DNA from 3 places in the Nostoc sp. JL23 genome. Region 2 is predicted to be linked to each of the others. Evidence: predicted binding sites of a transcription regulator. Region 2 holds the regulator's gene; each other region holds the start of a gene.

Region 1 (9,993 bases), on a different contig from region 2:
TAGTTAAGAGTCAAGTCTTCAGATTTTTTCACTTTAGTCACAATTTTTACCTTCAAATTAGGATTTTAGACTGGAGACACGTCTAAGACACTGTTTTGAAAAAATATCGCGTATATACTGCGAGGTAAATTTTTAGCTAAGATGTATATCCATCAAGGCTTTTTGCCTTTAATACTAAACCTCATAATTGATGCCAGAAAGCAATTAGTCATCAGAGATAATTAAGAAAATAAATTTTTAATGTAAGTAAATTTACATTAAAAATTATACTTGTACTTATTCGCTTATTACGCTGTTTGATAGCTTAAAAAATCCTTTTAATACGATCAATATGTTGTTTTATCTTTATATATCTTTACTCATTAAATTTAAACTATACAATCAAATAAGTATTCTTTCATGTTTTTCTGAACTCTTAATTCAGTAAACATAGTATTTACACTTAAGAGTATTAAGATATTATTAATAAATAGTGAATTAAGCAAAATACTTGCAGTAAACCATTGACATATCTAACCTGAGACTGATGTAAAAACCGCTTATTAAGAATACCACTTAAGTATAAAGACTATTTAATATCGGCAGCTTAAGCTTACTCGACAAGCGAATACCACAATAATTTGTACATTACCAGCAATAATTTCATAAAGTTAAAACACTTTTTTCAAAAAGCACAGTAAATATACGTAAGCAAACAAAAAATACTCTTTAAGATAAAAAACTAGTAAATTTACTGAAAGATATGAAGACTAACTTCCGAATCACAAAGTTTATGATATTCTGCATAGGTGCTTATATACTGATCCCAAAAATTGCCGCTTGCACAGGTATATTCAGTACTGCAAGTGCTAATTCTTTTGGACCTACTAGCAGTAACACCTTAATCGCCCGCAAGGTCAATTCTCAAAATTTACAAGACATATACATTCCACCAAATTATGGTGGTCCCGACAGTCATAATGGTAGCGGTACCCGGTGATGGCAATTTTGAATTTTAGATTGTGGTAGAGCAGCAAAATGAGGTAGTTACCGTCTTGGACACCACGTCTTTTACTTGGCAGCTCATTTCAAGATGTTGTGCTTAGGGTTGCGAAAACCGTCAGGCTGTTTAAGGTCGTTGATTCAAGACAATAGTGGAGATTTCCACCAGTGATTTGTTTGTATAAGTGTGTGGACTTGCCAATTTGAGTCTGGTTGAGGATAATCTAAACGGAAGTGTCCGCCTCGGCTTTCGGTTCTAAAAGCAGCACTTTTGAGAATTAAATCAGCTACATCTAATAAATTTCGGGTTTCTGCCCAAAGTCCCAATTGCCGTTCAACATCTGGTAGGTGAAAACTAGCGGGTTCTACTGGACGTAAAGCGAGCAAGAATTGACTTAAAGGCAAGGCAGCGAAATCTTGCTGCCAAGATTCAATAGTAGCGATCGCACTTTCCAGCCTTGATTGCTCCCGACAAATACCAGCACTTTCCCATACTAGACGCGGTAACTTCTCCCTGAGTGCTTCTAGCTGTGTTTGTTGGATGTGCCACTCACTAGGATCGGGATTAAATTTCCGTAATGGTAGCACTGGTATTTCTGAGGACAGCCCAATATTTTCTAACTTAATATTAGCCATCTGGGCCCCAAACACAATACATTCCAACAGAGAATTACTAGCAAGGCGATTTGCCCCATGCACACCAGTACTAGCGGTTTCACCCACTGCGTACAAACCGGGGATATTTGTGCGATTCATCAGATCCGCAACAATTCCACCCATCCAGTAATGGGCGGCTGGCGCTACAGGAATTGGTTCGTGGAAGACATCAACACCCCAATGCTGACAAACTTTGATGATATTGGGAAAGCGGTGACGAATCTTGTCTGCGGGGATGGGGCGCATATCCAACCACACATGGGCAGTAGCCAAATCAATAGCGGTACGTTGTAAATGGCTGAAAATTGCTCTACTGACAATATCTCTAGGTGCAAGTTCACCCGCAGGGTGGTAATCAAAGGCAAAACGTCGCCCTTCATTATCGATGAGATGTGCCCCCTCGCCGCGTACAGCTTCGCTGATTAGGAAGCGATCGGCACCAGGTTTAGTGAGGGCGGTGGGGTGAAATTGGACAAATTCTAAATCGCGGAGGATAGCCCCAGCACGAGCTGCGATCGCTACCCCATCACCGGTACTCACAGCCGGATTAGTGGTTTGGGCAAATACCTGACCGCCACCGCCGGTTGCCAGTACCACAGCACCAGCTCTTACCCAGGTGATTTTACCTTGATAAAACAGGCTAATTCCTTGACAGCAACCAGTTTCGGCTTCAATCCACAAACTCAAAGCCAAAGCTTGCTGAATGACTTGAATATTTTGGCGACGTAATACTTGGGCGGTGAGGGTGGTAGTAACTTCCCTCCCTGTAGTGTCCGCAGCATGGAGAACACGGCGGCGAGAATGGGCGGCTTCCAAAGTTAAAGCTAAGGCTTGACCATGACGGTCAAAAGCTACCCCCAAGTTAACTAGGGATTGAATACAGCTAGGGGCGTGTTGGGCGAGAAATTCGACAGCAGTGCGATCGCATAAACCGGCACCCGCCTGGATCGTATCTTCAATGTGCAGCGTGGGAGAATCTTCTGGGGCGATCGCTGCGGCAATGCCACCTTGTGCCCAATCACTGGCGGATAAAGCAACGGTTTCTTTGGTAATCAAACCGACTCGCAAGGATTCTGGCAGACACAGCGCTGTGTATAGTCCAGCGGCACCAGCGCCGACTACTAAGACATCAAATTGGCTGGGAATATCTATCTGAGACAAGGTAATGGGTATGGGGAGCAGGGGGGCAGGGGAGCAGGGGAGCAGGGGGGCAGGGGGGCAGGGGAAGATTTTACTTTGTCTCCCTTGTCTCCTCATCTCCCTCATTCCCCTTATCTCTAATATAAATAGTCCCACTCCCTAGAATCAGGAGTGGGCTGCTATTTGCTAAATTAACTGCAATTCAGTTATCTGTAGATACCGTTGTTAAAGCGATCGTCTCCTTCATTGAAGGCAGGCTCTAATTCTGTCACGGTGAATTTATCGAGGTTGGCTTGCAGGGTTTCTTTCTGGCGATCGCTCAATCCGGCAAGATCCAATACATCCTCTACCTTTTGGTAAGGAGCATTGGTGATGATTTTCTTAGCCAGGGTGGGATAAAGCCCTGGAAACTGTTGAAAAGCTCGGACGTTGGTATTATTCAAATCAATTTTTTTACCAAATTCCGTTCCTAGTTTAGCGTCTGCCCGATTCTGCCGCTCAATTGCCAGAACTGGGACTTGGGGAAAAGCAAAACTGTTGAAACTAGCAGCTTGGGCTATCTGAGTTGTTCCCAACCATCCCCAGCAACTAAGTAACAAACTAAACACTGTTAATAAACGCGCCAATCCTTTCACGATTTTTCTACCTCTTTCCATCAAACAGAAATAAAAGTTTTAAGCTAACAACAGTTATTAGTCATTAGTCATTAGTCATTAGTCATTAGTCATTAGTCATACCCTGCGGGAAGCCGCTAATGCCTCTACGTGAGAGCGCCAAGGACGAAGGACGAAGGACAAAGGACAAAGGACAAAAGCTGATAGCTTAGTCAACACAGCAGTCATCAGAAACTAATATACAGCGTATTAATATCCACAATATTTACCGTTACTGGGTTTGACTATACTTTTGCCAAAAATTTTCATCGTGGAAAGAGTACCTACATCGCTGCAATCGCTTTGCATTGACGATCCCCGCAGCATTCCCAGCTAGACGAAATCTTTTCGGGGTGGCTGATTCTACCTCCTAAGCAGACACCAAACTGTACGATTTCTAAGATCGAAAACCTTACCAAAAAAGACTTGATGCTGATGGATTTTTATGTAATATTTCTTAACTAATTAATCATCTATAGCATCATTTTTGATGTGCCGTAGATTGGGCTGGGAAAAGTCTCAGTAAGAGAAGCCTACACGCTTATTGGAATATTAAGTGTTACCTGCCTTCTTCACGCTGCGATCGCAGCTAACAAAAATAGGCTGTCTACTAAAATTGTGCTTAAAACTGCGCCACCAAAGGCATACCAGTGTTTTTGATTTCGACCTAAAGCTGAAATTCCTACTGTTAATAGCACTACGGCGAGAAGTATCGCCCAAGTTTGCCCCCAAGGTGCTTGTACTTGCATGAGAGCATTTTGTAAGATTTGCGGTACTAAATCTGCATCTACTCTCATGATTTGCCGCCAATAGGGCATTAAATCTACTATATAAAAATATACATCTGTTAAAACTGTACCGAGTAAAGAACCTAAATAAAACCAGTTACCTACCTTGCCCCAATTCTTCGCCAGACACCAGCAAGCAAACGGTAAGCCGATAAATTCCACCGGCAGATGCCATAAAGGTTCCCAACGTAACCAACCCCAGTAAATCGCTCCTGCTAACCAACTCCAGCTAAACCCCAAGAGCAAATCCCCCCAGACATAAGTTGCAGGGCGTGACATTAAGGCAAAACTTAGACACACCCAAAATCCTGTCAGGGCTAAACTCAGAATTGGTAGCGATCGCACTATTGGCGCTTCTATAAATACTGGGACTGTTACCAAAAACACTGCCGCCGCAAACACTAACCAAGTTTGTCGGGCAGAAGTAGATAAGGGTAGAGAGGGAGAAAAGGAAAGTGTAGATTCCAATTGTCTGATACCATTCTGTCCAGTATCAGCTAAATCCAATTCGGTATCAATAGAAGGGGTAGAAGCGCTGTAGGAGGACAGTGTATTATTAATCAAAGTTTTTAATATTTGTTACTAAACTTTATCTTCTTTAAGATATCACATTTTCAAATCCCCCCCTGGGGCATTGTAATTATACTGAAAATTCCACTAGGACTGGCGCAAACCAAACAAAACATTCTGCACCTGACGAATCCATTCAAGTTGGACTATTTACACAACTGTTCTGTAGTTCCTTGTAAATGGGGGACTACACAGAGGCGAGGGTAAAATCTAATAGTTAAAAAGTGAGCTGGTATTAGTCCCCTAAATATTAAAGTTTGATGAATTTCTTAAATTGCGTTGACTTATTGAGGTGGGTGTAAGAACATAGTCAGCGTCTTCGATGATGTTATCGATCGGTAAAATTGAATTTTCTACAAGATTGGGTGCAATAGAAAGTATATAAAGCAACATCATCAACTAAAAAATGTTCATCACGATCTCTAGAATAGGAAAAAGGTATTAATTGTATATGGAGTTTATTCAAGCTTTTATTTTAGGTATTGTTCAAGGTATTACAGAGTTTTTGCCAATCAGTAGCACCGCACATCTTCTAATTGTGACAAAGGTATTTGGTTGGAAAGAACTAGGTTCTAAAGATTTTGTTGATGCAATTCAATTTGGCAGTGTTATAGCAATTGTGGGGTATTTTTGGTCACTGATTTATAGTATTGTCAAAGGTGGGATCGAAGCATTAAAAACTAAAGACTGGCAACGTGAAGAATGGAAGATTCTTGTCGGTATTGCAGTCGGAACACTACCCGCTTTAATTTTTGGCTTCCTTTTGAAAGATGTTTTACCTGAGAGTGCATTAATTATTGGCATCATGTCAATCATCATGGCACTTCTACTAGCTTTGGCAGAAAAAATTGGTACTCGGAAGCGAGGTTTTGATTCATTGCAGATTCGGGATGGTATTTTAGTTGGATTGGGACAAACACTTGCTTTGATTCCAGGCGTTTCTCGTTCTGGTTCGACGTTAACGACTGCCTTATTTTTAGGATTAGAACGCGATACAGCAGCGAAATTCTCATTTTTGCTAGGGTTTCCAACTCTTACCATTGCGACGCTGTATAAAAGCTTGAAAATATTCAAGTTGTTTCAAGAACACCAGTTGCCAGATAACATTGTTGGACTGTTAATTGTAGGAATTATTTCAACCTTTATTTTTTCTTACCTATCAATTGCATTTTTGATCAAATACTTAGCAACCAAAAACACTTTGATTTTCGTATGGTATAGATTAGCCTTCGGTAGTGTTATCTTACTAGCGATCGCAGCAGGTTGGAAAGGATGATAGTCATTAGTCATTAGTCATTTGTCCTTTGTGCAAAGCAAATGACTATAGCGACTGCTCGTTTGTATGTAATACAATCTAACCTCACTCCAAACCTCTCTCCTACAAGGAGAGAGGCTTTGAATTTTACTCCCCAACACTAGTATGGAAAGGGCTGGGGGTTAGGTCTGTATTAGACTCAACTGAGAAACGCTATAATGCCCAATGCCCAATGCCCAATGCCCCATTCCCCATGACTACCATTCATCCTGCCCGAATTACCAAGGTTCTTCCAGACTCAATAGCCGCAGAGATTGGTTTTGAAGTTGGAGATGCGATCGTTGCAATCAATGGTACACGTCCCCGCGATTTAATTGATTATCAGTTTTTGTGTGCTGATGAAGTCTTAGAATTAGAAGTTTTAGACGCTACTGGTAAAACTCATAGCCTGGAAATCGAAAAAGATTACGACCAAGACTTGGGGCTAGAATTTGAAACTGCCCTATTTGATGGCTTAATTCAGTGCAATAACCGCTGTCCATTTTGCTTTATCGACCAACAGCCACCAGGTAAGCGCACCAGCTTGTACTTTAAAGACGACGATTACCGCCTAAGCTTTTTGTACGGCTCTTATCTTACCCTGACCAATTTGCCAGAAAGAGAATGGCAGCGGATTGAACAAATGCGCTTGTCTCCGTTGTATGTTTCTGTTCATGCCACGGAGCCGGAAGTTAGAATTAGACTGCTGAAAAATCCCCGTGCGGGGCAAATCTTGCAACAACTCAAGTGGTTTCAACAAAGACGGCTACAAATTCATGCTCAAGTGGTTGTTTGTCCGGGTATAAATGATGGTGAACACCTGGAGCAAACCCTAAAAGATTTAGCATCCTTTCATACTGGTGAAGTACCTACGGTGGCGTCGGTGGCAGTTGTGCCAGTGGGATTGACAAGGTTTCGGCCTCCAGAAGACGAACTCATACCCGTAACCAGAGAAAAAGCGAAAGAAGTGATTTCTCAAGTGCGAATACTCTCGCAACAATTTCGCAAAAAGTTTTCCTCTAACGTCGCTTGGTTAGCTGATGAGTGGTTTTTAATTGCTGGTGAAGAATTACCGAGCGAATCTGAATATGAAGAGTATCCCCAAATTGATAATGGTGTTGGTTCAATTCAGTTGTTTATCAAGCAATTTGCAGTCGCTGCAACAGAATTACTACCGCCAAAAGTTTATCCTCAGAGGACATTAACTTGGGTAGTAGGCAACGCAGTAGAAAACGCCTTTAAACCTATCTTGGAACGGTTAAATTCTGTTGAGGGATTAAAAGTAAATATGCGTGCTTTATGTAGTGATTATTGGGGACAGAGAATCACTGTTACGGGATTATTAACGGGTCATGATTTGCTATTGAACTTACAAGGGCAAGATTTGGGGGACGGAATTTTACTGCCAAATGTAATGCTCAAACATGGGGAATTGGTATTTTTAGATGATATGAGTATTGAAGAACTAGCCTGCAAACTGGAGACAAAAATCTTACCAGTAGGAGGAGTTGAAGATTTAATCAACACTTGTATTATTTAAGCTGTTTTTGTTAGCTCTTTAATCTTTAGTAGTTCCCAGGTGGATGAAGTGCATATCAAAATTTCCCTCCTAACTCCTATTATTACCAAGGAAAGTTTTGGGGGTGGGGTTATGTGTCGTAAACATTTTTTCAATTGATATAACTTCAAGCCTTTAAATTCAAACTATTTTTTTGTATCCAAACATTTGGATGCTAAATCCAAAATTGATAAACTTTAATTGAATATAAAAATATTGCTTACTTTTACATCAATATGATTCATGCAAGGGTTATTGGTGTAGAGAATTGGTCTTTATAGATCAATACGGTTCAGTTAAGGCTAAAACTCTGTTATCCAAGTCAGTTTTTTAACGAACCGCCTTCGCGTAGCGTCTCGTAGAGAAGGCGCAGAGGACGCAGAGAGAAGAAAGAGAAGGAAATAAATTGCTTAACTGAACTGTATTGCTTTATAGATGCGATAAATCGCGTCTCTACATCAATGTGGGTTTATATAAACTTGATTGACTTTTACAGTTAATAAATTTTGGTGATTGTAATTGCAACTGTTGAAATTATTGTCTGATCCTATCTAAAATTTTCTAGAAAAGCTCGTGAGAAATTATTATTAGTTTAACTCTGGCGAGCGTCAAGAGTACTAATTAGACTTATTGCACAAATACTAAATCTGCCTTCATCCGCCAACCCGTTCTCCCAAAATTGTGAGAACGGAAGCCGAGCCAATTTCAAAGTCCCTCTCCCAAGCTTGGGAGAGGGATTTAGGGTGAGGGCTTTAAGATGCACTAGTATTACTTTTTTAACTCACAAAACCCTGAAAAACAGATAATTAGAATAAGAGTGGCATTTTTTATTTTAGGTTTAAGTGAAAACTCTCTGCAATTACCCAAAAGCCTATTGGAATTGGTAAACACGAAATTTTCTAAAAAGCTAGTCACCAATGGAATGAAATTCGCAATGTAATAGCTAACAATTTCTATAGAATTTCCTGGGCAATTTGAGTATCCATCTTGGCATTTTTTACTGGTTTTGATAGGCTAGATTGATGAAGGTCATTCACTAAGTACTTCTACGAAAAGCTTATAGGAATTCTATTTGGTTTTTGAAAAGCCAAATATTAGCTTTACTTAATCCGGGTGAGAATCTCAGTAAACTTACTAGGAATCAAGCTAGAGTCCTATATTCTGTACTAATGAATTCTGAGTAATAACTAAATTAATTAATAATGAAGTAAGGAGTCACTGGTGAAGTATCAGGAAAACCAAAAAGATATAAGTTTAAAAATTAAAAAAGCTAGAAGATTATTTATTTTAAGTTGTGAAATTGTCGTTTTAAATTTTTTGAGTATTTTGCCAGTAACGGCGGCGACTGAAGAACCCGTATTGAGCGTAGTGTATGGCCAAGAAAATGCAAATCAATGGACAGGGATAAGCGATCGCTTACAGACAATAGGGGTGAAATATTGTGTAATTTCCCTAAATGATGTCAAGAGTGGGGCAGATTGGGGCGATCGCCGGGTATTATTTTTGCCAAACGTCGAGACATTAACACCAACTCAAGCGATCGCCCTAGAAGACTGGATGAGTAAGGGAGGGCGTTTGATTGCTAGTGGGCCTGTAGGTAGTTTGTCATCGCCAGGAGTGCGGCAATTATTGCGATCGCTCTTGGGAGGTTATTGGGGATTCAGCTTTAGTGACACAGAACAGATTCAAGCTGCAAAAACCAAGATCCCACAATGGACAAATCAAACTGGACTCTTTGGTAAAGTGCGCGGTGGCGTTGTGATTCCTAATGATATGGGCAGTGAATCTCCTGCTGTTTGGAATTCTAAAGATAATCCGGCCGCAGTAGTGACAACTGAGCGTTCTACCTTTTTGGGCTGGCGCTGGGGAACAGATACAGCCTCAACAGCCGAGTTGGATAATGCCTGGTTAAAAACTACTATCAATCACTATTTGACAGCACTAGCACCATCAAATCGCACCAAAAAAATAGCAGGAGGTTCCCAAAGCTGCTCTACAAGTGTGGCGGCTGTGTCCTCAGTGCAGGGGGGCAGAGGGGCAGGGGAGCAGAGGGGCAGGAGAGCAGAGGGGCAGGGGGGCGGTTCATCTCTCTCATCTCCTCCTAAAACTGCCACTGCTCCCATACCTAGACCGCTGCCTATGGTCAAACCTCCAAGTTCTCAGGAGGCTATTGACCAATTAGAACAAGCGGTGCGTTTGGATGTTGCACCCAACTCCAACGAGCCGATTGATAACAGGCAAGCGATCGCTCTCCAACAAGAGCTAGAAAATCTGATTGGTCGGGTGGAAAGCGCTCATTTAGCGGTGTTAGCTGATGCAGCTAATGTTGGCGAAACAATATCTGAGGAGAAG
Region 2 (9,993 bases):
CGGCATTACGGGCACGAAATTGGGAAGCAGAAATTAGTATTTCTAACCGCTGCTGTAACTGATAAGATGTCATAGTTTTGGAATCAGCAGTAGTTGTGGCTAGCACCGCGCCTCCCGAAAAAACCAGTTGATTCTGGGCTGTATCCGCGAAAAATTCTATCTGCTTTTCTCCCCTGACGTAATTACCAGCAGAGAAAATTCGCACGACGTATTCTTTACCATCCTCAATCTGCTTGCTTAATTGATCGACTCTATCCTGGGTTACGCGCAGTAGCTCTACATTTGCCGGATTTGCACCAGGCTCGCTTAATTCGAGGTTGGCGTTGCGATTGGCTTCTTGTAAAAGTTGTATCACTGCCTGACGAGCCGCAGCAGGTTGAGTAACACGAATTACAGCAGCGGACAAAACTTGACCACGAACTAAGGCCAGCTTACCCAAACGCAGGTCGCGGTAGGACTGATAATATTTTTCCAGCCTGGCAACTTCTTGTTCTAGTTCCTCCTGTTGTGCTTCCAATTCTTTGAGGCGCGATTCCCGTTTGGCAATCACTTGCTCTCGTGCTGCAACTTCTACATTACGTTTTTGAATTAGTTGATCCAATTGGGCAATTTTTTGATCGCGCTGTTCTATGGCTTCTTGACGGTTGGCAAGTTCGCGATCGCGTTTTTCAATTGCTGTTTTGGCTTCGTCAATGGCTTTTTTAGCTTCCGCATAAAGCCGTTGACGTTCTGTCTTCAGTAGTTCAACTGCCGCCTGTAGTGCCTTTCTCTGGTCGTAAACGCTTTGCAATTCAGCTATGGCTTTTTGATATTGAGTTACAACTCGATCTAGCTGACCTTGAGTGCGTTGGAGTTGAGTTTGGGTTTGGGCTTGTTGACTAATTGTGCGGTTTAACTGAGCTTGTGTTTGCCTCTGTTTAGCATTTGCCGCCTGCAAGGATTGATTAATTGCCTGCAAGTCTTGTTGTGCCTTTGCTTGGGCAATTCTTGCTTGGTTTAGCTCACCCTCTACCTGACTTTTCTGAGTTTCTGCGGTTTTTAGCTGTTCCCGCTTCTGTCTGAGGTCTGTTTGAATATCTTCTAACTCAAAGACTCCTTTTCGTAAGCCTTCATCGGCAGCGAATAAAATCCCTAAAGTTGATGCTGAAATTAAACCACCAGTAAAAATTGTTACTAGTACGGCAGTGTTTTTTGGACGAAGCTTAAAAAGTGAGAGGCGGGCTTTGCCAACTCGTGTGCCGATGCGATCGCCAACGGTGGCAATTACGCCTCCCAGAATCAAAATTGCTGCGATGAGGATGTATCCGGTGGTCATCTTTAGCTACCGAAATCCTTCCAGATACAGCCTACTACTTTTAAGCATTCTCTGAAAAGAAGTGGAAATTGGCAATAGCTGAAATTATTCAATTTTAGATTTACCTCTAGCTATTAGTGTCATTTTTCAAAATACAACACGCGCCGATTCCCCTTTCTCCAATTGTTTTTATGTGAACTGTCTACTTAAAGTAACAGGTTTATGCACAGTAATCTTCTTTTTGTGGATAGAAATCATCTTTTTCTCACGCAAATCTCCCAATAGCCTAGTAACGGTAACACGAGTTGAACCAATTGCCTCTGCGATCGCTTGATGAGATAATTTCAAATCAATAGTGATCCCATCTGCACAAGGAACGCCAAAATCTCGACAAAGAATTAACAAAAAACTTACCAACCTAGAACCCATATCTCGGTGGGCGAGAGTTTCAATCATCATCTCTGTTTGTAAAATTCGCGAAGACAGACCTCGCAGCATTAACATTGATAATTCTGGATTTTCCTTGAGTGCTAGCTCCACTTGTTCAATTGGTGCCGACAGTAATTCCACAGGAGTAAACGCAACCGCATGGTAAAACCGATCCGACTTATTTCCTGTCAGCAATGACAATACACCAAAAACACTATTTTCCCGCAGCAACGCTACCGTTATTTCCTCTCCTGCCTCGTACACCCTGGAAAGTTTAACAGCACCTTTCAAAAGAAAATAAACTCGTTCGGCAGGATCGCCAGGAAAAAAGATCGTTTTATTGCGTTCAAACGTTTCCACAACTGGCGGAAACGCCCCGGTCGCCATCTGACGAAAAACATTTGCTAGGGCTTTATCTTGTGTCACGATCATCTCCCTTCCCCTACCCAATGCCGGAAAAACAAAAACTGATTACCTAAGAATACACCCGAAAAATGAATAAAGCACCGTCAACCTTTCTGTACTTTCCTATACTCAAACTAATCTCTTCATAACTCTTTGTTTATAATGATACATAATTGTTGATCCTTTCAGCTACAACTTGTTGATAAGTAGTTCCAATAGCTGTATTCAAAAGGTTTTTTGAAGAACAAATAAAGATATCTTGAGAATATCTTTATAAAAAATCAAGATTTTTGTCACAGCAAACACCCTTATCAATATTCATTTTTGTCAATCCTGTATAAAACAAAGACAAAACGTGCCTCAGATTCTAGTATGCTCCTAATGATCGATCGCATTAACAATTTCTATGCTAAATCTGACTGGAAAAAATGCCCTTGTTACAGGTATTGCCAATAACCGCTCGATCGCCTGGGGCATCGCTCAACAGCTGCACAAAGCCGGAGCAAACCTGGGTATTACCTACCTGCCGGATGAACGCGGCAAAATGGAGAAAAAAGTTGCGGAATTGGTAGAACCCCTCAAACCGAGCTTATTTCTTCCCTGTAATGTCCAAGATGAATACCAAATTAAATCTACTTTTGAGACAATCCGCGAACAGTGGGGAAAGCTAGATATCCTCATCCATTGTCTAGCCTTTGCCAGTAAAGACGATTTGAGTGGAGATTTTAGCCAAACTTCTCGTTCTGGCTTCAACACCGCTTTAGAAATCAGTACCTACTCGCTAGTGCAGTTAAGTGGTGCAGCGAAACCTTTGATGACGGAGGGAGGTAGCATCGTCACCCTGACATATTTAGGTGGTGTTAGGGCAATCCCCAACTACAACGTCATGGGAGTTGCTAAGGCGGGGTTAGAAATGAGTGTGCGTTACCTAGCTGCCGAACTAGGGCCACAAAATATCCGCGTCAATGCCATCTCCGCAGGTCCCATCCGTACTTTGGCATCTTCAGCAGTGGGTGGGATTTTGGATATGATTCATCATGTAGAAGAAGTAGCTCCCCTACGACGCACCGTCACTCAGCTAGAAGTAGGCAACGCTGCGGCTTTCTTGTGTAGTAATTTGTCCAGCGGTATTACCGGACAAATTCTCTATGTAGATGCAGGATATGAAATTATGGGAATGTGACGCGATAAAGTTAGGAGTTAGGAGTGAGGAGTTAAGAGTTATAAATTTTTAACTCATAACTCATAACTCCTAACTTTTAACTCTTTCCACTCCCCATGCAAACAACCAATCGCCAAGTTAATTCAAACTACGATCGCTTAACTGAAACCCCTCGGATTGCCACTGTTCACCGCACCACTGGTGAAACTAATGTGCAAGTTACCATCAACCTGGATGGTAGAGGAACTTGCACAGCAGCAACAGGTATTCCGTTTTTGGATCACATGTTGCATCAAATTGCCTCCCACGGACTGATTGATATAGATGTCCAAGCCAAGGGAGACTGGGAAATTGACGATCATCACACCAACGAAGATGTAGGCATTACTTTAGGGCAAGCTTTTAACCAAGCATTAGGCGACAGAAAAGGTATTGTCCGCTTTGGTAATTTTCTTGCACCACTGGACGAATCCTTAGTTCAGGTAGCGCTAGACTTTTCTGGACGGCCTCACCTCAGCTACGGCTTGCAAATTCCTACTCAGCGGGTAGGAACCTATGACACCCAACTGGTGCGAGAATTTTTTGTGGCACTGGTGAACCATAGTCAAATGACACTGCACATTCGACAACTGGATGGCATTAATTCTCATCACATCATTGAAGCGACATTTAAAGCTTTTGCAAGAGCAACACGGCTAGCGGTGGAAATTGACCCTCGACGTGCTGGCTTAATTCCCAGTTCTAAGGGAGTTCTATGAAAGGAGTCAAATTGGGCATTGGGCATTGGGCATTGGGCATTGGGCATTGGGCATTGGGCATTGAAAAGAGGCAGAGGGGAGAAAACTTACTATCAACTTCTCTTCTCCTCTGCTCCCCTGCCTCCCCTGCTCACTGCTCCCTTGCTTCTTCCCCAGTCCCCAATTTCGGATAATTGACACACAGCTTGGTGATGGTTATTATCAGCCTACCGGGTAATTTTTAATTAATACCAAGCTGATAAATAGTGATTTAACCGAGATGAAGTCTGTTGCAGATGACCCTAATTCTCACCTTAATACGATAGACACTCCGCCAGTAGTTCTAACTTCTGAGTTGCGAAAAGTCTATCGCACTGGTTTTTGGCTAAATCAAAAAGTCGTATCTCTCAAAAACTGTTCTTTAACGGTTTACCAAGGCGAGACCTTTGGGTTGCTGGGGCCTAACGGTGCTGGTAAAACCACCCTTTTAAAATTATTGCTGGGAATTATTCGTCCCACCTCTGGAAGAGGATTATTGTTGGGTAAACCCATAGGCGATCGCAATGTTAAGCAACATATCGGCTATCTACCAGAAAATCCCTATCTGTATGACTATCTCACTGGCTGGGAATTTTTGCAGTTAGCCGCTGGGCTATTCCAAATTCCCCAAAGTGTCCAACGCCAGCGTATTCCCCAATTACTGGAATTAGTGGGTTTATCCCAAGCCGATGCCCGTAAAAAGCTGCTGCGTCGCTATTCCAAAGGAATGCTACAGCGTGTTGGTATGGCACAGGCGCTAATTAACGAGCCAGATTTAGTTTTTCTGGATGAACCAATGTCTGGTCTCGATCCGGTGGGACGCTACCAAATGCGAGAAATTATCCTGGCGCTCAAAGCTGCTGGTAAGACGATTTTTTTTAACAGCCACATTCTGAGTGAAGTAGAACAGATTTGCGATCGCATTGCCATCCTCGCTCAAGGTGAACTAATTTGCTCTGGTTCCCTCAATGAACTCTTAGGCGGAAAAAACACATATCACGTCAAAGGTCAAGGTGGTGACTGGGAAATTCTCAAAAAATGGATACCCACTCTCATCTTTGAGCCTGATGGTTCCTGGCACGGTACACTACAAGATGATTATTATGATTTTCTTGCCAGTCTTCGTCTTATGGAAGGTAAAATTATCGCCATGAACTTATCGCGTCACTCTCTAGAAGAATTTTTTATTCAACAAATCCAAAGAAAAAACAACTCCTTGAATTAGTCTTGTTGCCAAATAGTAAATTGTCGACTGGCTTAAAGAACAAAACCCAAAATTCTGCTTTTTTGAGTTCTCTTTGTCCAACGCAACCTACAAAAAATAAAATTCCGACATCTTTGGAAGGTTATTTGTATTTATTTAATGAACTTGTTCCTAATTTTAGTAGTCCCTTACTACTCATTGAAAATTTTAAATGTCATCAAATTAACTCTGACAAGAAAAATTTATTCATGACTACTTGATTGTTGGCTAACAGAGAGTTTCTTGTAGAAACTGGGTTTATTTGCGTAAATCCTATATTTTTTGATATTACTCTATTCAAGCAACATTAACTTTAAGCTAACTTCACTAAAAATTTAAGTTCAATAAACAAATTTCCTCCGGAAAATCACACTTTTCTAGGAAAATAAGAGTGTCGGGTAACTTGAATACTTAGGTATAGTCAAAATAAAAATGTTAAGACAGTACTTTATTGATCGTAGTTTCAGAGTCTCAGGTAAATATGCTTAACAAAAGTTTGTTTAAATTCCTAATTCAGCCAGCTGTAGGTATGGCTTTGTTAACTGCTGTCAATGTTGCTGTGTCATCTGCCAGTCTAGCTCAGGGACAAACATTACCACCAACTACACAAACACAATTAGATACTAATTATTCATTAGGAGGCGGCGATCTCATCCGTGTAAATGTATTTGAAGTCCCTGAATATACAGGTGAATACCAAATTCCCCCAGGTGGAGCAATCAACTTACCTTTAATTGGCAGTGTGTCAGTACTAGGGCTAACAACTGAACAAGCTTCTGACGAAATAGCTAGAAGATATGCTCGCTTCCTCAAACGTCCCTTGATCTCAGTCAATCTATTATCGCCTCGTCCCATCAATATTTTCGTTGCTGGAGAGGTGACACGTCCTGGAGCTTATACTCTAAGCTTGAGCGGAGGCGCCGGGAACAATCCAGGCGTACAATACCCCACTGTATTAGCCGCATTAACAACAGCACAGGGAGTGACTTTAGCTGCGGATGTGACTCAAGTTCAATTACGGCGTAGAATAGGACGTTCTTCAGAGCAAGCTGTCACCCTCAATTTGAAAGAACTCATTCAAACAGGCAAGTTATCGCAGGATATTACCTTGCGGGATGGAGACACTATAGTTGTGCCAACAGCAACCAACTTCAACGTCGCAGAATCTCGCAATATATTTGCATCCAACTTTGCCGCCAGTCAAACCACACCCCGCACAGTAACAATTATTGGTGAAGTTAACCGTCCTGGTTCGTATCTTGTCACCCCAGGTAATACAGATAGCCAAGTGGGCGCAACCCCTAACAGTGGCACTGCCAGTCCCACTGGTTTACCAAATGTGACACGGGTAATTCAATTAGCTGGCGGAATTACAGCACAAGCTGATGTGCGTAATCTCAAGCTACGCCGACCTACAAGAACTGGCTCAGAACAATCTATAGATATTAATCTTTGGCAACTTTTACAGAGCGGTGATGCCAATCAAGACATCATTGTGCAAGACGGAGATACGATTGTTATTCCGACGGCAACTGAAATTAATCCCGCAGAAGCGACTCAATTAGCTACCACTACTTTATCTCCTACACGGATTCAGGTTGGTGTGGTAGGCGAAGTTAAAAAACCAGGTCTAACAGACGTTCAGCCAAATAGCTCTTTAAATCAAGCTATACTCGCTGCTGGCGGATTTAATGATGCCAGAGCTAGTAGTAAGGCTGTTGATTTGATTCGCCTCAACCCTAATGGTTCTGTCACTAAACGTATAGTAAAAGTGGATTTCTCCGCTGGGATTAATGAGCAAACTAATCCCATACTCCGCAATAATGACGTTGTAGTAGTCAACCGATCTGGTTCAGCTAAGACTGGCGATACCGTCAACACTATAACTGGGCCTCTAGGTGTTATCTTTAATCTTTTGAACTTATTCGGACTGTAGTTTAAGAGATAGATGCAAATTGGGGGCGTTGGCCAACCCTCTTCGTCCCTAAAATTGCACTATCCTTTAATCAAAAGCAAGTTACACATAGCAAACGCTCCAAAAGGCATCGCTTTTTGCAAATTGTGTTTTATAGCAGCTTCATAGTGTTAGGACAAGTCTGCTATAAATACTCTGACAGCCGCTCTCTTCTAATTTGCCAATATTCTAAGCTATCTGACTACTTATATATATCCGTCATTATAGTAATTTTAAGTAATATTACTCATAGAGAAATACTGGAAACTTTAAAACTCTTACTCTAACTTCATAATCTGCATTGATAGGCTTTTGAAATCTTTATTGTAGGTACTCGGATTTCTTATGATAATGAGAATAATTTAGAAACCAGATTCCGCAAATACTACTCTATAACTGATTTTTAGTCATCTAGTGATTCTTATTATCATAAGAATTATTTAAGTAAATTAACTAATTGATGACAGATATACTATTTTAACCACAGATACCGCGTATACACAGTAGAATGATGTCGAATTGGAAATGACGCCATTTGTACGGTTGCTTGGTGTTCATGAATAGGGTAACTCTGGATACTGATATTTTTTATTCAGTGATTCTATCAGATGTTTGCGATTTTTTGGAACACAAGCTCAAAAGGTGGTTCAGCCATATTTAGGCGAAAATGCGCAGGTTTAAACCTATAAAACCGTGTATAAACTTACCAGTGGCAGTGATACGACCATATCCAATACTGGGTTATTAACTAAGGCTAGAGTTACTGACCGTTAACGACTGAGTTTTTGCAACATACCCTATTTTTCCCTATGATGATTCATGGTTTCGGTTTTCTCAGTTTGAGCGCATCTCTTGTACTTCCCTGGGCATTAACAGGTCTGGTTCAAGGACAGAGAATAACAGAGTCTTTATTTAAAGATGTTCCTCAGCCATCCACTGTTCAGGAAATACCACTACCTAACCGCAAGCTGATCAGTCGTATTTCAACTGCGACAACATACTATGTTAGTGGTAACGGAAACGACAGAAATAGCGGACTCTCTACCTCATCCGCTTTTAGGACACTTCAAAGGGCAGCAAACCTTACTAATCCTGGCGACACGGTACTTATTATGAACGGGCAATACAAGAATGCGCCCAAAGATGGGGCTGTACTAGGTATTAAACGTTCTGGAACTGCAAATGCATGGATTAAATATAAAGCATATCCTGGGCATTTTCCAAAAATTCAGCATAATACATGGAGTGGTATCTCGATTTCAAATGGAGCTTCATATATCGAGATTAACGGGCTGGAGGTCATAGGGAACAATGCTAATATCACCCTTTCTTATGCGTTAAGTCAGAAATATAATAGATCAAATCCGCTTACTAACGGAAGTTGCATAAGCATTGCAGGAGGAAACAAAGGTCGTTCTCATCACATAAATATTCTCAACAACAAAGTGCATGATTGTGGAGGAGCAGGTATCTCAGCAATCCAAACTGATTATGTGAAAGTGGATAATAACACTGTTTTCAATAACTCTTGGTACACACTTTATGGTTGCAGTGGCATTTCCATGCTTAATAATTGGAGCTCTGACAACAACCAGGGATACAAGATATTTGTGACCAATAACAGGAGCTACAACAATCGAATGTACGTTCCTTGGATTGAAGCCGGAAAGATCACAGATGGTAATGGCATTATTGTTGATGTTTCAAAAGGATATAGAGGACGGGTTTTAATTGCTAACAATCTCACCTACAAGAATGGCGGTTCAGGTATTCATTCCCATGATAGTCAGAATGTCGATATTATCAACAACACGGCATATTTTAATCAGCAAAGTCCAGATGTTAAAAAAAAGGGAAAGGGCGAAATTTATGCGGGTTATTCATCTAATGTCAAAATTTTCAACAACATCATGTATCCTTCCCCTGGTAATGCTGCGAATAGCAATATGAAAAATGTCAACGTCAATTATAACTACAATGTTTATCCCAATAATTCGACGATCAAGATTACAGGATCTAACGATATGATTGCAGATCCACAGTTTGTTAATGCCTCAGCTCGTGACTTTAGATTGAAATCAACAAGTCCGGCAATTAATAGTGGTTTAAAGTGGAAGGATGTGCCAGAAGATATTCAAGGCAAACTTCGTGTGTCTCCCGATAGAGGAGCATACGAAATGCGGTAGTAGTTAAAAGTACGCCATTGGGTTGTATGGTAAAGTTCTTATTTATACATACATATTTGTTTGTCTACAACCCAATTGGAAACGGGCGAGGAAGAGCCACAACGTAAAACAAGATCCTATAGCTCGACCGCAGAAACAAGCAGAATACAGATGCGGGAATTATGTGTGGCTACTGGAGAAATAGACCTGAAGTATTTAGATGAATTAGATTTTGTGCATGGAGTTACTTTCGAGGCAAGGAAAAATCCTAATAAACCCAATTAAATTGGAGTGGCAACACCTGAAGAAATCGGACTACCAATCCTGAAAATTATCTATAGCTCCTAATATAGCTTTTCCTATACTGGTAAAGCATATACCTTATCTTATCTAGGATCACTATATAATTCTAAGTCCGGTTAATTGATTATTATTTAAAACTTCTTGCGTCTTAGCGTCAGTCTTTATTAATAAATATTTATCCGGACTTGATGTAACTCCTAAAATGATTTATTTTTTGGAAGCTTTATTTCTTCGCCAATCCCTTAAGCTCTTTTGTCAACTC
Region 3 (9,993 bases), on a different contig from region 2:
ATTTCGTCGCTGCGAAATCCGATCGCCATTGGACGACGTACCCCCAAAAGTGCTACCACATCGTACAATTCCAGTACCACCCCTTCTATCCGTAAGGAATGGACAATATCAACGCTTTTCAGGTCTATCACTAGTAAACTACAGCGAGGCTGAATGTTTTTATGATGCAATTTCTTGTCCTAAGCCAAGCCGCTGAATGTCTTGTTATGCCTGAGTTGGAAAATTCCTACTACTGCAAAGTTGCCATAAAATGCACAACCGCGCAGATATCCCGGACAGAAGACAACTGGTTCAAACACTCCCCGCTTTCAATCGGCAAAGCCAAACTCTCCTGTACCTGATACCAATTCACGAAATTACTGATACAAATCACTTCCTCTGCTCCCTCTGCTTGCCCATCTGTATCATTTTTAAAGTGAAACGGTATAACACCTATCTTCCGCTGCCAGCTTACTGATAAAGGTTGGCTGCCATAAGGGAACAAAACTGTGGGTTTCGCTGACTGTTCCCAAACAACTAAACACAGTATTGACAAATAATAGTTTTTGTGAATTGGAATTTTTCTCTTCTGCTTTACTCAAAGCGATATCGTGAATATCTAAATCTCCTGTCACATAACTCATCTGGGGTAAAAAATAGTCGTTTTAGGCATTATTTGGCTAGGCTACATCGCAAAACCTTTTGTTACTCTAAGTCAGAGGAAATGCTGAAACTCTCTATTCGATTGGTCATACATTATCTCAAGTACGGTTCTGTGGCGGTGCGGGCGCGTAGCACTCGCAAGCTTAAGGCGATCAATTCATACTTAGATTCAGCAACGCCAGAAAAGTCGTTAAAATAATTTGTAATTCATAATTTGTCAAATTAGAGAAGCATACGGCGATGCCTTCACGATAGGCATCGCGGATTTTAGATTTAATCTAATCTAAAATCCCAAATCGAGTTACCGATTCACCGCCGCTGCTTCTCTTGCTGCTGCTGCTTGATCTGGGTGAATACCCAAGCGGGTGAGATTAATGCGACCTTTGTTATCAATTTCGCGCACTTTGATAATCACTTCATCGCCCACCGCTACTTCATCCTCAACTTTGCCAACGCGGTAGTCAGCTAGTTGAGAAATGTGAATCATGCCTTCTTTTCCTGGTAAGAATTCCACAAATGCACCTATCGGTATAATCCGAGTAATGCGTCCTGCATAGACATCCCCTTCGTGCAACTTGCGGGTCATGCCTTGGATGATATTTCTAGCTCTCTTGGCCTTGTTCTCATCCACAGCGGAAATTGTCACGGTGCCATCATCTTCGATGTCAATTTTTGCACCAGTTTCCTCCGTGATGCCTTTAATAGTCTTGCCTCCAGGCCCGATGACCAAACCAATCATGTCTGAATCAATCTTGATTGTTAACAGACGTGGGGCATAAGGTGAGGTTTCAGTCCGTGGTGTGTCAATGCAAGCGAGCATTTTCTCCAGAATGTGCAACCGGGCTGCTTTCGCTTGGTGGACAGCTTGGGCTATAACCTCCAAAGACAAACCGGAGATTTTCATATCCATCTGCAAGGCGGTAATCCCGGTATCTGTCCCGGCAACTTTGAAGTCCATGTCGCCCAAAAAGTCTTCGATACCTTGGATGTCGGTCAGGACTCGTACTTCGTCCCCTTCCTTAATCAGACCCATTGCCGCGCCACTGACGGGTTTGAGAATTGGTACACCAGCATCCATCAGGGCGAGGGTGGAACCGCAGACTGAACCCATTGAGGTGGAACCGTTGGAAGACAGTACTTCCGATACGATGCGAATCACGTAGGGAAATTGTTCTTTGGACGGTAGCACAGGTATTAACGCTCGTTCTGCTAATGCCCCGTGACCAATTTCACGCCTTCCTGGGGCCCGCATTGGCTTGGTTTCTCCGACTGAGAATGGCGGGAAGTTGTAATGATGCAGATAACGCTTGTGCTGATCTAGCTGCATGTCATCGTTGAGGTTTTGAGCATCCCCAGGTGTACCCAGAGTACAAGTGGATAATACCTGAGTTAGTTCCCGGTTAAATAAACCGCTGCCGTGGACTCGCTTTGGTAAGACATCAACTAAACAAGAAACCGGACGCACTTGATCGAGTTTACGACCATCAACGCGGACGTTATCTTCGATGATTTGTCGCCGCATGAAATGTTTGGTAATATCTTTAAAAGTGTTACCAAGTGCCTTCTTATTTGCAGTTGCGGCAACTCGAATCGGGTCTTCTTCTGACAGTTCAGTAATCGTCGCGGCAATTTCATCCTTGACGACATCTAAAGCTGCATCGCGTTCGGGTTTAGTCAAACTAAATTGAGACAGGATTTTTTTAATCTGACCGTTGGCGCGATCGCGGATATAATTTTCTAACGTTTGGTCTACTTCTGGTGGTGCTTCTTGCACTATTACTAGACCCAGTTCTGCAATTAAATCTTGCTGCGCTTTGATTAAGTCCCGCACTGCTTCATAACCAAAGTCAATCGCTTCGAGAATATCTCGCTCTGGCAACTGATTGGCTCCCGCTTCCACCATGATCACGCCATGTGGTGAACCTGCTACTATCAGATCCAAATCTCCCGCTTCGGTTTCTGCGTATGTGGGGTTAATAATGAAATCATCTCCCACTAAACCAACCCGCACTGCTGCCATTGGCCCATTAAAAGGAATCTGGGCAATCAGGGTAGCAATGGAAGCGCCTGTAACTGCTAACACATCGGGTGGAACTAACTCGTCCATCGACAGCGTTAAGGCAATAATTTGCAAGTCATCCCGCAACCATGAGGGGAACAAAGGACGCATGGGACGGTCTATAAGACGGCTGGTGAGAATTGTTTTTTCTGGTGGACGACCTTCACGCCGCATGATCCCGCCGGGAATCCTACCAGCGGCATATAGCCTTTCTTCATAATCTACAGTAAGGGGAAGAAAATCAATGCCTTCTCTAGCTTGCGATCGCGTAGCCGTCACTAAAACGGATGTGTCCCCTGATTCTATCAAAACCGACCCACCTGCCTGGGGAGCTAGTAGGCCTACTTTCAGTCGAATATCCCTTCCATCGAAGGATATTGACTTATCAACTTCTGCCATTCAGTTTTTTTTCCTTCTCTTTCGCTATTCTCTTTCTGTGGCAATCCTAACATTTATGCCCTATGGCTGACTTCTAGTACATACAAAGATAGACAAGTCGTTTAACGCAAAGTGTGATACAAGATTAGCGCGTCCACTACCTGCCCATTCTCTAGCTTCGCCGCGCCCGGAATTCGCCCAATAATCTCAAATCCTAACGACTGCCAAAGTGTAATTGAAGGTATATTAGTCTCAAAGACCAAATTAAACATCACTGCTTCGTAGCCCAGGTTTGCTGCGATCGAAAGCATAGCCTCTCCCATGAACCGTCCTAAACCCTGACCGCGTAACTCAGGTTGTACAATAAAACCAGCGTTGCAAATATGGCTACACCGACCGGAAAAGTTTGGCTTTAAATAAAACGCCCCTAATATTTCTTTTGGCTTGTGTGTAGGATCTACAACAGATGTCCTGACAACAAAGGCATCCTTGCTTAACCAGTAAGCTAAAAATTCTGTCGGAGAGAGAGGTTGCTTTTGGGGATAGGTTTTACCTTCAACAATTACAAGATTGAGTAATGCTCTTACAGCCTCCTCCTCTTGAGGATGCATATAATCTAGTTCCACTAATATCCCATTTTTTAAAACTTTAATTAGAGGTAAATTCATTATTAATAATCTTTGTATTAACTAATTTCTGAAATAATTATTATATGCAAACTTTGGTCAACAAGTCTTCTTGAGAAGATACAAAAAATAGAACAGTAGCGATTTTTAGTTCTTAAATTTTGGGAAATCTAAGTAGTTAGCAAATGGCGATTTTACACTGTAATTGGTTACTAAAAAATCAAAATGGTTGTTTATTTATTTGGGGGGAAACTTGGCGATCGCCACGAGTGAATTTCGAGTCGAATGGATCTGGAGATATAGCACTACATCCATTGGCAATGACATCGGTTGAGTTGAGTGAGTGGTTGCATTCTCAGAACATGGCAATTACCAACTTCATCCAAAAACCCCAAGTTGCGATGCCTGCGGCGGGCAAAGCGATCGCAACTACTGGGCGAACGCGCAAAGCCGCCAGTGCCACTGAAATCAGTTTACCAACGCACTCTCAAATCATTGCCCTACCAACTTATATCCCAGAAGGTAGCGATAAAGGAACAACAGCGATTTTCCCTGTACATTCTGCCAGCTTGGGGGAAAATACAGACTCCCCGCAATATTTGCAACCGTGGCGAGTTGAAGGTTTTTGTCTCAACGCCAGCGAAGCCGTAAAATTTCTCGCCGCTATTCCCCTAAATGCTGCTAAAGGGGAAGATGCTTTTTTGGGTGGAGATTTACGCTTTTGGTCGCAGGTGGCCCGATGGAGTTTAGATTTAATCTCACGTTGTAAGTTTTTACCAACAATTGATCGAGAATCAGATGGTGCATTTGCTGCTAAGTGGCGAGTACTTCTAGACAGTGCAGTAGATGGAACCCGCCTAGAAAGATTTTCTGCGAATATACCGTTGGTTTGTCGCACTTATCAAGAGGAAGTGGGGACTGGGGAGGAGTTTTCCCAATCCCTACTTTATGTAGACTTTCCCACAGAACCTCAAGAATTACTTTTGGGATTTCTCAACAGTACGATAGATGCCCAAGTGCGAGAAATGATGGGTTCTCAACCTCCAATGGAAGCTAAGGCGATTGCATCTTTACCGTCTGGGGTGCGACAGTCGTTGCAAACCTTAACTAGTGCATCTCACATAGTCAATGCAGATGCAATTGAAGTGGAAAGACTGGAAGCGGCATTGAAGGCTTGGACTATGCCTCTACAATACCAATTAACTCTTAAAAGTCTATTTCGTACCTGTTTTCAACTGCGTTCTCCAGAGTCTGGCGAAACAGATTGGACATTGGCGTATTTTTTGCAAGCGGCTGACGATCCAGAGTTTTTAGTGGATGCAATAACTATTTGGAACAATCCAGTTGAAAGATTGGTTTATGAAAATCGGACAATTGAGCAACCACAGGAAACATTTTTACGAGGTTTGGGGGTAGCTTCCCGATTATATCCAGCGATCGCACCCAGCTTTGAAACCGAATATCCCCAATCTTCTCGGATCACCCCCATCCAAGCTTATGAGTTTATCAAAGCTGTAGCTTGGAGGTTAGAAGACAGCGGTTTAGGGGTAATTTTGCCTCCCAGTTTAGCGAATCGTGAAGGCTGGGCGAATCGTTTGGGTTTGAAAATTACTGCCGAAACCCCAAAAGGAAAGCAGGGACGTTTAGGGTTGCAGAGTCTATTAAATTTCCAATGGCAATTGGCAATTGGCGGACAGACTATTTCTAAAGCTGAGTTTGATAAACTTGTGGCTTTAAATAGTCCGCTAGTGGAAATTAACGGGGAGTGGGTAGAATTGCGACCCCAGGACATCAAAACAGCCCAAACATTTTTTACCACTCGCAAAGACCAAATGGCGCTTTCCTTGGAAGATGCTTTGCGTTTCAGTACAGGGGATACCCAAGTAATTGAAAAATTACCAGTGGTTAGCTTTGAGGCATCTGGGGCATTGCAAGAGTTGATTGGGGCGTTAAGTAATAATCAAGCGATCGCACCTTTACCCACACCAACAGGCTTTAAAGGACAGTTGCGACCTTATCAGGAACGTGGTGCTGCTTGGCTGTCATTCTTGGAACGTTGGGGCTTGGGTGCGTGTCTCGCCGACGATATGGGACTCGGTAAAACCGTGCAGTTCATTGCTTTCTTGCTACATCTTAAAGAACAGGATGCACTAGAAAATCCAACACTGCTAGTTTGTCCAACTTCAGTTTTAGGCAACTGGGAAAGAGAAGTCAATAAATTTGCACCAAGTCTGAAAATTTTGCAATATCACGGTGACAAACGCCCAAAAGGAAAAGCGTTTTTAGAAGCAGTGAAAAAGCACGATTTAATCGTTACTAGCTACTCACTACTTCATCGAGATATCAAGTCATTGCAAAGTGTCTCTTGGCAGATAATTGTTTTAGACGAAGCCCAGAATGTGAAAAATCCAGAGGCGAAGCAGTCAAAAGCAGTGCGGGAATTAGAAGCGACATTTCGCATTGCGTTGACGGGGACACCAGTAGAAAATAGACTCCAAGAACTCTGGTCTATTTTAGATTTTCTCAATCCAGGATATTTAGGCAATAAGCAATTTTTTCAGCGGCGGTTTGCCATGCCAATTGAAAAGTATGGTGATACGGCTTCTTTGACTCAATTACGTTCATTAGTGCAACCATTTATACTGCGGCGATTGAAAAGCGATCGCGACATCATTCAAGATTTACCAGATAAGCAAGAAATGACCGTATTTTGCGGTTTAACTGGTGAACAAGCTGCACTTTATCAACAAGTTGTAGAACAATCTTTAGTAGAAATAGAATCTGCTGAAGGATTGCAACGTCGGGGTATGATTTTGGCTTTGTTAATCAAACTCAAACAAATCTGCAATCATCCAGCCCAATATTTGAAACAAGCGACATTAGAGCAACATAATTCAGCCAAACTTCTGCGGCTAGAAGAAATGTTAGAAGAAGTTTTAGCAGAAAGCGATCGCGCTCTAATTTTCACACAATTTGCTGAGTGGGGTAAATTACTTAAACCCTATTTAGAAAAACAGTTAGGGCGAGAAATATTCTTTTTATATGGCAGCACCAGTAAAAAGCAACGTGAGGAAATGATCGACCGTTTCCAACACGATCCTCAAGGGCCACCGATTATGATTCTTTCTCTGAAAGCCGGTGGAGTAGGACTAAATTTAACACGAGCAAATCATGTATTCCACTTTGATAGATGGTGGAATCCAGCCGTGGAAAATCAAGCCACAGATAGAGTATTTCGGATTGGTCAAACCCGGAATGTACAAGTACATAAATTTGTTTGCACTGGGACTTTAGAAGAAAAAATTCATGACATGATTGAAAGTAAGAAACAGTTAGCTGAACAAGTTGTAGGTGCTGGTGAAGAGTGGTTAACCGAAATGGATACAGACCAACTTCGCAACTTATTACTGCTCGATCGCAGTGCAGTAATTGATGATGATGCAGAGTAAATTCGTAGTAAGTAAGAACTTTAGTGCTTGAATTGAGTGCTAAAGCGATCGCGTAACAGAAACACTGGCTATTTATAATATATAAGGGCACAATATTATTGTTGTGCCCCTATATGTTGTTTATTCAATTGAAAACTGCTGTCTATGCCCAAATATTAAGGGTAAAGGCCTCTGTCAGTCAGCGCCTGAGCCACTCTACCTACCCCTAACGTGTAAGCTGCTAACCTTAAAGAAATTTGCCGTACCTCCGACTGATGAATTACCTTGCGGTACGCTTGCACCATCAAATGCTCCATTTCGCGGTTGACGCGCTCCTCATCCCAAAATACGTAAGAAAGACCCTGCACCCACTCTAAATAACTGACTACTACACCGCCAGCATTCGCCAAAATATCGGGTAGCACTGTCACACCGCGCGCCTCTAAGGCCAAGTTAGCCTCAAGAGTAACCGGGCCGTTAGCTGCTTCTGCCACAATTTGCGCCTGCACTTGATTCACATTTTCTTCAGTGATTTGGTTCTCCAAAGCCGCTGGTATTAAGACATCGCAAGATAAAGTTAATAAATCTGCATTGCTAATTGGTACAGATTGCGGGAAACCCACAATACTCTTGCGATTTTCAGCAGCGTAGACTTTCAACTTGGGAATATCAAGACCAACTTCGGAGAATATTCCGCCAGCACCAGTTGAAACAGCGATAATTTTCGCGCCTGCTTCATATAGTAATTCTGCTGCGGCACAGCCGACGTTACCGAAACCTTGAATAGCTACTCGCACTCCTACCAAAGATTTACCTCGATCTGCTAGCGCCTCACGGACAATAATCATCGTCCCACGTCCGGTTGCCATTTCTCGCCCCAGAGAACCACCAATAGAAAGGGGCTTTCCAGTTACAACTCCTGGTACAGCATGACCAACATTTACAGAGTAGGTGTCCATCATCCAAGCCATTTCACGGGCAGAAGTACCCATGTCTGGCGCAGGAATATCTACAGAAGGCCCAATATCTTTAATCAACTCGCTGATATAACGGCGGCTGATTCGCTCTAATTCACCAACACTGTAGCGTTTGGGATCTATAGCAATGCCACCCTTCCCACCACCGTAAGGAATACCTAACAAGGCACATTTCCAGGTCATCAGCATTGCTAGAGCAGATACTTCGCGCAATGTCACAGCCGGATGGTAACGAATTCCACCCTTGTATGGGCCTAAGACATCAGAGTGCTGTACCCGGTGTCCAGCGAGAACTTGTATTTCCCCATTATCTAGTTTCACAGGAATGGAAACCGTGACAACCTTACGCGGGTGGCTGAGAATTTCCAGCAAACCCTGATTTAAATTTAATTCTTTAGCTGCCGCCTCTAAGTAGCTACAGGCTTGATCAAATGGGCATATATGCGCTGGAGAAGCAGGTTCTGACAGCAACAGGGATTTTGAAATCATAAAATTTTCTCCTAATCACGGTATCTTTACGAACCGGATATCATCTGTATTTAGCTTATCCTTTTTTTTGAGAAAATAGAAATTTTGTAGTTTTTGTTACAGTTTTATATTTTATATTCTGATAAGTGAGAATTATTTAAAAATCATCATTTGTAGGGGCGCACAGCTGTGCATTGGTGTCAACTTAAGCAAAAAGGAACTATAAGATGTAATCTAAGGACATCAATTTAGATGTCCTTAGTGATACATCATGAGTAGAAAACGCCCAGCGCGAATAGGAAACCCAGACCTGCGGCAACAAAAACAAGTACCGATGCCGCCAATAGAGGAAATTGAGCAAAAAATCTACTCTTTACTATCTCCGCTCAACTTTAAACCCTTGAAATTGTACGAAAAGGAAGAAAAGAAAGCATTCCACGACAGAATACTGACCTTATCGGTTTGGATTAGTCAAAACTAGGCATAAGCGTCACCCTTGAGATTGACGCTTACACCCAACAAATTTGGGCTTTATCTTCTTAAGTTGACACCAATGATAGATGTGCGCCCCTACCCATGAATATGTAGCAAGTATTTTGTGAAATAGTTTAAGCCAAAGAAAACAGATTACATATACAAAGGATAGAGCTAGAAAATGAAAATTACAAAAAACAATAATTTTCACTTAACTTATTGCAGTAATATTCATCCTGGTGAAAGTTGGCTAGAGGTTTTCGCCAATTTAGAGAAATATATTCCCGAACTCAAATCATGTTTATCGCCGACAGAAGCTTTTGGTATCGGCTTGAGGTTAGCTGATGTTGCTGCAAAAGAACTTTTAGAAAGTAATAACTTGGCTCAATTCCAAACTTGGCTAACTCAACAAGATTTATATGTTTTCACCTTAAACGGATTCCCTTATGGCGGATTTCATCGACAGGTGGTAAAAGACCAAGTTTATGCACCAGATTGGTCTACACAAGAACGGGCTAATTATACATTAAACTTGGCACATATTTTAGCTAGTCTATTACCCCAAGGGCTTGATGGCGGAATTTCTACACTACCATTATCCTATAAACCTTGGTGGGTAAAAGACCAAACAACTTTTGAAACGGTTCTGAAAAAGAGTTGTTTGAACATCGCATCTGTTGTTGTAGAAATGATTCGTATCCGTGAAGAAACAGGCAAAATCCTTCATATTGATTTAGAACCTGAGCCTGATGGTTTAATTGAAAACACTTCAGAAATAATTGATTTTTATGAAAATTGGTTATTGCCAATTGGCGGTAATTATTTATTAGAAAAGCTAAATATTGAACAGAATTTAGCAGAAATTAAATTGCTAGAACACGTTCGAGTTTGCTATGACACCTGCCATTTTTCAGTTGAATATGAGGAACCGCAATCTGTAT

Evidence for each region. Region 2 encodes NtcA, which controls nitrogen genes in cyanobacteria. Its sites were predicted from a motif close to TNTGTANNNNNNNNTACANA; they were not measured.
Region 1: a site for NtcA is predicted at 4,786-4,805, ahead of HWQ42_RS34085 (DUF3120 domain-containing protein). Genes of this name have one in related genera too.
Region 3: a site for NtcA is predicted at 8,683-8,702, ahead of HWQ42_RS16930 (Glu/Leu/Phe/Val dehydrogenase). Genes of this name have one in related genera too.

Annotation. Positions count from the first base shown of each region.
Region 1 is NZ_JABXKN010000153.1:295,206-305,198, forward strand. It holds gene nadB (L-aspartate oxidase) at 1,123-2,799, opposite strand; gene psbU (photosystem II complex extrinsic protein PsbU) at 2,985-3,413, opposite strand; gene HWQ42_RS34085 (DUF3120 domain-containing protein) at 4,004-4,783, opposite strand; gene HWQ42_RS34090 (undecaprenyl-diphosphate phosphatase) at 5,241-6,065, shown strand; gene HWQ42_RS34095 (TIGR03279 family radical SAM protein) at 6,298-7,623, shown strand; gene HWQ42_RS34100 (family 10 glycosylhydrolase) at 8,860-9,993, shown strand, end outside.
Region 2 is NZ_JABXKN010000128.1:127,863-137,855, forward strand. It holds gene HWQ42_RS26880 (DUF3084 domain-containing protein) at 1-1,315, opposite strand, end outside; gene ntcA (global nitrogen regulator NtcA) at 1,484-2,155, opposite strand; gene fabI (enoyl-ACP reductase FabI) at 2,535-3,311, shown strand; gene hisB (imidazoleglycerol-phosphate dehydratase HisB) at 3,407-4,048, shown strand; gene HWQ42_RS26900 (ABC transporter ATP-binding protein) at 4,308-5,291, shown strand; gene HWQ42_RS26905 (SLBB domain-containing protein) at 5,791-7,245, shown strand; gene HWQ42_RS26910 (right-handed parallel beta-helix repeat-containing protein) at 8,049-9,449, shown strand; gene HWQ42_RS26915 (hypothetical protein) at 9,510-9,713, shown strand; gene HWQ42_RS26920 (polysaccharide biosynthesis tyrosine autokinase) at 9,955-9,993, opposite strand, start outside.
Region 3 is NZ_JABXKN010000079.1:9,191-19,183, forward strand. It holds partial or broken gene HWQ42_RS16900 (DUF4915 domain-containing protein) at 1-299, opposite strand, end outside; gene HWQ42_RS35575 (DUF4915 domain-containing protein) at 411-623, opposite strand; partial or broken gene HWQ42_RS16910 (hypothetical protein) at 632-841, shown strand; gene HWQ42_RS16915 (polyribonucleotide nucleotidyltransferase) at 944-3,100, opposite strand; gene HWQ42_RS16920 (N-acetyltransferase) at 3,202-3,747, opposite strand; gene HWQ42_RS16925 (DEAD/DEAH box helicase) at 3,891-7,154, shown strand; gene HWQ42_RS16930 (Glu/Leu/Phe/Val dehydrogenase) at 7,310-8,599, opposite strand; partial or broken gene HWQ42_RS16935 (IS4 family transposase) at 8,850-9,050, shown strand; gene eboE (metabolite traffic protein EboE) at 9,234-9,993, shown strand, end outside.